Regions from separate parts of the Mesorhizobium sp. M0208 genome, predicted to be linked through region 2. Evidence: riboswitches for the same ligand, from Rfam matches in the RefSeq annotation. Region 2 holds a riboswitch; the other holds the start of a gene.
What was found. Region 2 has a riboswitch for S-adenosylmethionine ahead of metX (homoserine O-acetyltransferase MetX). Riboswitches for the same ligand answer to the same signal wherever they lie in the genome.

Region 1: it holds a riboswitch for S-adenosylmethionine, as region 2 does, so the genes downstream of both, NKJ17_RS02315 (O-succinylhomoserine sulfhydrylase) here and metX (homoserine O-acetyltransferase MetX) in region 2, are expected to answer to the same signal.

Annotation. Positions count from the first base shown of each region.
Region 1 covers NZ_JAMYSP010000002.1:46,295-49,698, forward strand. Annotated here, with positions in the region: gene araD1 (AraD1 family protein) at 1-278, shown strand, start outside; gene NKJ17_RS02310 (2'-deoxycytidine 5'-triphosphate deaminase) at 334-1,428, opposite strand; SAM riboswitch at 1,564-1,641, shown strand; gene NKJ17_RS02315 (O-succinylhomoserine sulfhydrylase) at 1,711-2,901, shown strand; gene NKJ17_RS02320 (ceramide glucosyltransferase) at 2,937-3,404, opposite strand, start outside.
Region 2 covers NZ_JAMYSP010000003.1:333,527-336,930, forward strand. Annotated here, with positions in the region: gene metW (methionine biosynthesis protein MetW) at 1-101, opposite strand, end outside; gene metX (homoserine O-acetyltransferase MetX) at 160-1,329, opposite strand; SAM riboswitch at 1,424-1,501, opposite strand; gene hisC (histidinol-phosphate transaminase) at 1,640-2,749, shown strand; gene NKJ17_RS05545 (prephenate/arogenate dehydrogenase family protein) at 2,756-3,404, shown strand, end outside.

The DNA.
Region 1 (3,404 bases), on a different contig from region 2:
ACGGCAAGCTGCTTTGGGAAAAGCCGTTCCTGTCGGGCGAGGCGAACATGTCGCACACCATTGGCAATCTCGAGCATCACCACTTCAAATACTCGGCCTTCCGCCAGCCGGGTGATGTGCATGTACACATGTTCGGCACGGCAACACTGTCCTTCGCCGACGGCATCAGGACCGAGGCCGGTGACGTATTCGAAATCGAGGCGCAGGATTTCGGCCTGCCGCTGCGCAACCCGCTTGAAATCGAGCAGCCGGTGAAGGTGGCGGTGAAGGCGCTTTGAGGCGTCGATGACAGCGTGATCTCCCCCCTCGTGGGGGAGATTGGCAGTTCCAAACTCATCGCGCGGCGCGGAAATGCTTGGACAGTTTCAGGCCCTGCGCCTGATAGTTCGAGCCGAGATCTGTGCCGTAGAGCGCCTGCGGCCGTTTCAGCATGTGCTCGTAGACCAACCGTCCGACGATCTGGCCGTGGTCGAGGATGAACGGCACTTCGTGGCTACGCACCTCGAGCACCGCCCGGCTGCCGGTGCCGCCCGACGCCGAATGGCCGAAACCCGGGTCGAAGAAACCGGCATAATGGACGCGGAACTCGCCGACCAGCGGGTCGAAAGGCGTCATTTCGGCGGCGTAGAGTGGCGGCACATGGACCGCCTCGCGCGACACCAAGATGTAGAATTCGTCCGGATCGAGCACCAGCTCGCCGGCGCCGCTTTTGTAGAGCGGCTCCCAGAAATCGACGACATCCTGCGCGGCGCGCTTGTCGACGTCGACCAGGCCGGTGTGGTGCTTGCCGCGATAGCCGACCAGCCCGTCCTTGTCGCCGTCGAGATCGATCGACAGCGCGATTCCGCCGCCTGAGATGTTGGGTGGTTCGGTGGCGACCAACATTTCGGCGCGGTGCAACTCGTGCAGCTCGCTTTCCGACAAGAGCGCATTGCCGGTGCGGAACCTGATCTGCGACAGCCGCGAGCCGGTCCGCACGATGATCGGGAAAGTGCGCGGGCTGACCTCCAGATAGAGCGGGCCTTCATAGCCAGCGGCGATCTTGTCGAACTCGTGGCCACGGTCGGTCATTACGCGGGTGAAGATATCGAGCCGTCCGGTCGAGCTTTTCGGGTTGGCGGAGGCGGAAATATGGGCGGGCAGCGCCAGGCTTTCGAGCAGCGGCACGATGTAGACGCAGCCGGTTTCCAGCACCGCACCTTCGGCGAGGTTGATCTCGTGCAGCTTCAGCCGGTCGAGCTTGTCGACAACCCTGTGGTCCGGGCCGGGCAAGAAGGAAGCACGCACTCGCCAGGCCTTGTCGCCGAGCCTGAGGTCAAGGCTGGCCGGCTGGATCTGATCGGCATCGAGCATGCGCGGCGATTTCAGCGCGCCCGTCTGGAACAGCTCGGAAATATGCTGATCGGGAAGAATGCCTGTCTGCCGCAAGGGTCTGGCTCCGTTCGAAGGCCGGGCGAGGTCTTGTTCTGTCGCAGGTCCGACCGTGGACGCCTTTGGCACCTGCTTGGTACAACCCTCTTAATCATGCCGGCAATTGACGCAAGCGTGGCGCGGGTCTAAAGCTCGTTATCCCGTGGTGATTTGGCCGGTCGGCTTGCAGCCACGTTAAACAAGTCGCTAAAGGACCGTCGGCCGCAAGGCCATATGGACCGGTTGCGACTTTCGCGGCCGGTTTTTTGTTGTTTGGACCAATTTTGGTGTTTGGATGGAATGATGACCAAGAAGCGCGACTGGAAGCCTCAGACCGCACTCGTGCATGCCGGGACGCTGCGTTCCGGCTTCGGCGAGACCTCCGAGGCGATGTATCTCACCCAAGGCTATGTCTACGAGACGGCGCAAGCGGCGGAGGCCCGCTTCAAGGGCGAGGAGCCGGGCTTCATCTATTCGCGCTATGCCAATCCGACGGTCGACATGTTTGAGAAACGCATGTGCGCGCTGGAAGGAGCCGAGGACGCGCGCGCGACGGCATCCGGCATGGCGGCGGTGACGGCAGCACTGCTGTGTAGCGCCAAGGCGGGCGACCATATCGTGGCGGCGCGCGCGCTGTTCGGCTCCTGCCGCTGGGTGATCGAGACGCTGGCGCCGAAATACGGCATTGAGGCAACGCTGGTCGACGGCACCGACATCGCCAATTGGGAAAAGGCGGTCAAGCCAAACACCAAACTGTTTTTCCTGGAAAGCCCTACCAATCCAACGCTGGAGGTAGTCGACATTGCCGCCGTCGCGGCACTTGCCAATTCGATCGGCGCCAGGCTGATCGTCGATAATGTCTTCGCTACGCCCTTGCAGCAGAAACCCCTGCAGCTCGGCGCCCACATCGTCGTCTATTCGGCCACGAAGCATATTGACGGCCAGGGGCGTTGTCTTGGCGGCATCGTTCTGTCGGACAAGAAATGGATCGACGAGAATCTGCATGACTATTTCCGCCACACCGGCCCCAGCCTCTCGCCCTTCAATGCCTGGACGCTGCTGAAAGGCCTGGAGACGCTGCCGCTACGCGTACGCCAGCAGACGGAAAGTGCCGGCCGCATCGCGGATTTCCTGGCCGAGCGCCCGCAAATCGCCCGCGTCATCTATCCCGGCCGCGCCGACCACCCGCAAGCGGCCGTGGTCAAGAAGCAGATGTCAGGCGGCTCGACGCTGATTTGCTTCGATGTGAAGGGCGGCAAGCAGGCGGCCTTTGCCTTCCAGAACGCACTCGACGTCGTGCTGATTTCCAACAATCTCGGCGACGCCAAGAGCCTGATCACCCATCCGGCGACGACCACACACAAGAACTTGACTGATGAAGCCCGCGCCGAGCTCGGCATCGGACCGGGAACGCTCAGGCTGTCAGTCGGCCTTGAGGACGCCGACGACCTGCTCGAAGACATCGAGCAGGCACTGAGAGTTGCCGGATAAGGGCGGGCCGAACAGAGGCAGCGGGGACGTGCCGATCAGGCGCCGGACGGGGTCTCTTCCAGCTCCGCGACAGTCTTTGTCTGGATAGTCATCACGTTGCCGCGCCAGTCGACGGCGCCGCTCAGCCATCCGCGCGCCCAAATGGCGGGAAGCATCAGGTCTCGTGCCATCATCGCCGGGATCGTGCGCGGCGACAGGTGCCATCCCTTGGCCGAGGCCAAGGCGCATTCCGGCAGGTAGGCCGCGACCAGCACGGCGATGGCGGTTGCCGGCAGGCTGACGCCGGCGTCAGCCGCAGCGATCAGTGCAAGCACTAGCGGCGGTGCCGCGCCGATCAGGATTTCGGGGGCAAAGAACAGTGCAAAGGTGACGCGGCGCAGCCGCGCCCAGCGCGCCTGCCGTGACCAGATCTCGCCAAGCGTGCGCCGGCCGAGCGGCTGTTCGAAGGGAGAGGCGACAAGATTGACCCGCAGTCCGAGCCCATTGACCAGCTTGGTCGCGGC
Region 2 (3,404 bases):
AGCAGGCCGTCGCCGGAACCGACGTCTAGCACCCGCGACTGCGGCGGGATGAGATCGGCGATGACCTCGAGGTCGACGCGCTGGGCGCGGTTGACGCTCATGGGCTCGTCACTTGCCTGGCGCATGGTCCTGATCCGAACAATCCGGAACTTTTCGGGGTCATGCGCCGAGCCCTCTCGCCCGCGCCGCCGAGGCGATGAAGCCTTTGATGGCGGCGAACAGTTCCGGTTCGTCGAGCAGGAAGGCGTCGTGGCCGCGGTCGGTCTCGATCTCGACGAACGAGACCGAGGCGCCGGCCGCGTTCAGCGCGTGCACGACCGAGCGGCTTTCCTCGGTCGGGAACAGCCAATCGCTGGTGAACGAAACCAGGCAGAAGCGCGTCTTGGTGCCGGCGAAGGCATCGGCCAACCGGCCGCCATGGTCGGCGGCGAGATCGAAATAGTCCATCGCCCGGGTCATGTAGAGATAGGAGTTGGCATCGAAGCGATCGACGAAGGTCATGCCCTGATGGCGCAGGTAGCTCTCGATCTGGAAGTCGGCATCGAAGCCGAAGGTCAGGGCTTCGCGATCCTGAAGGTTGCGGCCGAACTTGCGGTGCAGCGCTGCTTCCGACAGATAGGTGATGTGAGCGGCCATGCGCGCCACCGCCAGCCCCTTTTCCGGCCGCTTGCCGTGCTCGAAGTATTTGCCGCCATGCCAGTCCGGGTCGGCCATCACTGCCTGCCTGCCGACCTCGTGGAAAGCGATGTTCTGCGAAGAATGGCGGGCGCCGGTGGCGATCGGCAGCGCCGAGAAGACGCGCTCGGGATAGCTCGAGGCCCATTGCAGCACCTGCATGCCGCCCATCGAGCCGCCCAGCACGCTGAACAGCTGTTCGATACCGAAATGCTCGACCAGCATCAGCTGCGCGCGCACCATGTCGCGGATGGTGATGATCGGCAGGTCGAGCCCGTAGGGCTTGGCGGTGGCGGGATTGGTCGAGGCGGGGCCGGTGGAGCCGAGACAGCCGCCGATGACGTTGGACGAGATGACGAAGAAACGATCGGTGTCGATGATCTTGCCGGGGCCGATCAGCACTTCCCACCAGCCTGGCTTGCCGGTCACCGGATTGGTGTTGGCGACATGCTGGTCGCCGGTCAGCGCATGGCAGACGAGGATGGCGTTGGAGCGCGCGTCGTTGAGCGTGCCATAGGTCTGGTAGGCAATCTGGAAGGGCGACAGCAGCGTGCCGGCGTCGAGCTTGAGCGGCTTGTCGGCGCCGAAACGCAACACCGGGCTCGACGGCTGGTCGGCCTCGTTGTTGGTTTTTCGCGCGCGCAAAGCGACCATCATATCTCCTTGCCCGCCTTCAGTTGTCCACCGCCAGTCTGGGCAACAACCAGCCAGGGCAACAAAAAACCGGCCATGCCTTCGCAAAGCCGGTTACAAGATGCAAACGGCCCTTTAGCAAGTTGTTTAACGTGGCTGCAAGCCGACCGGCCAAATCACCACGGAACTTTCGCTGCTCTTCTAGGACCGACGCATGGCTTCGTCAACGGCAAGTTCTTGATCCCGAATTGCCGCCCCTCGACATTCCGGGCCACGGCTTGTATTTCCGCTGCGGCTTCCGGATGGAGGCACTCTCGACGGATTTCATGGAATGAGCCAGATACCGGATCAGACACGTCCAAGGCCCCGCGCCGGCATCATGGACATCGAAGCCTATGTACCCGGCAAGAGCGCGGCGCCTGAAGGTGTCGCCAAGGTCCACAAATTGTCGTCGAATGAGAACCCGCTCGGCCCTTCGCCAAAGGCGATAGAGGCCGCGCGCGCGGTCGCCGACAAGCTCGCGGTCTATCCCGACGGCAGCGCCAGGCGTCTGAGGGAAGCGATCGCCGAGGTGCACGGGCTCAACCCGGCGAACATCGTCTGCTCCAACGGCTCCGACGAGATTCTGGGCCTGCTGGCGCAGACCTACCTCGCGCCCGGCGACGAAGCCATCATCACCGAACACGGCTTCATGGTCTACAAGATCTACATACAATCGGCCGGTGCCGTCCCGGTTACGGTCAAGGAGACCGATGAACGCGCCGATGTCGATGCAATCCTTGCCGCGGTGACGCCGCGTACCAGGATCATCTTCCTTGCCAATCCCAACAATCCAACCGGCACCTACGTGCCGTTCCAGGAGGTGCGCCGCCTGCATGCCGGCCTGCCGCGAAACGTGCTTCTGGTGCTGGATGCAGCTTACGCCGAATATGTCCGGCGCAACGATTATGAAGCCGGCGTCGAGTTGGTGGGTAGCGCAGAAAACGTGGTCATGACCCGCACTTTCTCCAAGTTGGGCCTGGGCGGCGCGCGGATCGGCTGGATGTATGCGCCAATGCATATCATCGACGCGATCAACCGCGTGCGCGGGCCTTTCAACGTCAATGCGACGGCTATCGAGGCCGGTATCGCGGCGATCCGCGACCGCGTCCATATCGAGCGCAGCGTGGCGCATAACGAGACCTGGCTGGCATGGCTGACCGAGCAACTAAGCGGGCTTGGGCTGCGGGTGACACCGAGCGTCGGCAATTTCATCCTTATCCACTTTCCCGAGGACAAAAAGCATTCGGCGGCGGCCGCCGACGACTACCTCAGTGCGCGCGGCTACATATTGCGGCGCGTTTCCGGCTACGGTTTTCCGAACGCGCTGCGCATGAGCATCGGCACCGAAGAGGCCAACCGCGGCGTTGTCGCCGCACTCGCGACATTCCTGAAAAGCTAGAACACCATGACCTCACCGATGTTCGAAAAGATCGCGCTGGTCGGCATCGGCCTGATCGGCTCGTCGCTGGCCCGCGTCATCCGCCGTGAGGGGCTCGCCGGCCAAGTCGCGATTTCGACGCGCAGCGAAGCGACGCTGGCGCGGGCGAGCCTACTCGCCCTCGGCGACACCTACACGACGGATGCGAAAGAGGCGGTTCGCGATGCCGATCTGGTCGTCGTTTCGGTGCCGGTCGGCTCTTCGGGTACCGTCGCCGCGGAAATCGCGCCGACGCTGAAGAAGGGCGCCATCCTTACCGATGTCGGCTCGACCAAGGCATCGGTGATCGCGCAGATGCAGCCGCATGTGCCTGATGGCGTGCACTTCATTCCCGGCCATCCTTTGGCCGGCACCGAAAAGTCGGGACCAGATGCCGGTTTTGCCGAACTGTTCGAGAACCGCTGGTGCATCTTCACGCCGCTGCCCGGCACCGATCCCGCGGCACTGGAAAGGCTCTCGGAATTCTGGCGCCGCTGCGGCTCCAACATCGACACGATGGACCCGCAGCATCACGACATGACGCTGGCCATCGTTTCGCACCTGCCGCACATCATCGCCTATAACATCGTCGGTACCGCCGACGATCTGGAGTCGGTGACCAAGTCCGAGGTCATCA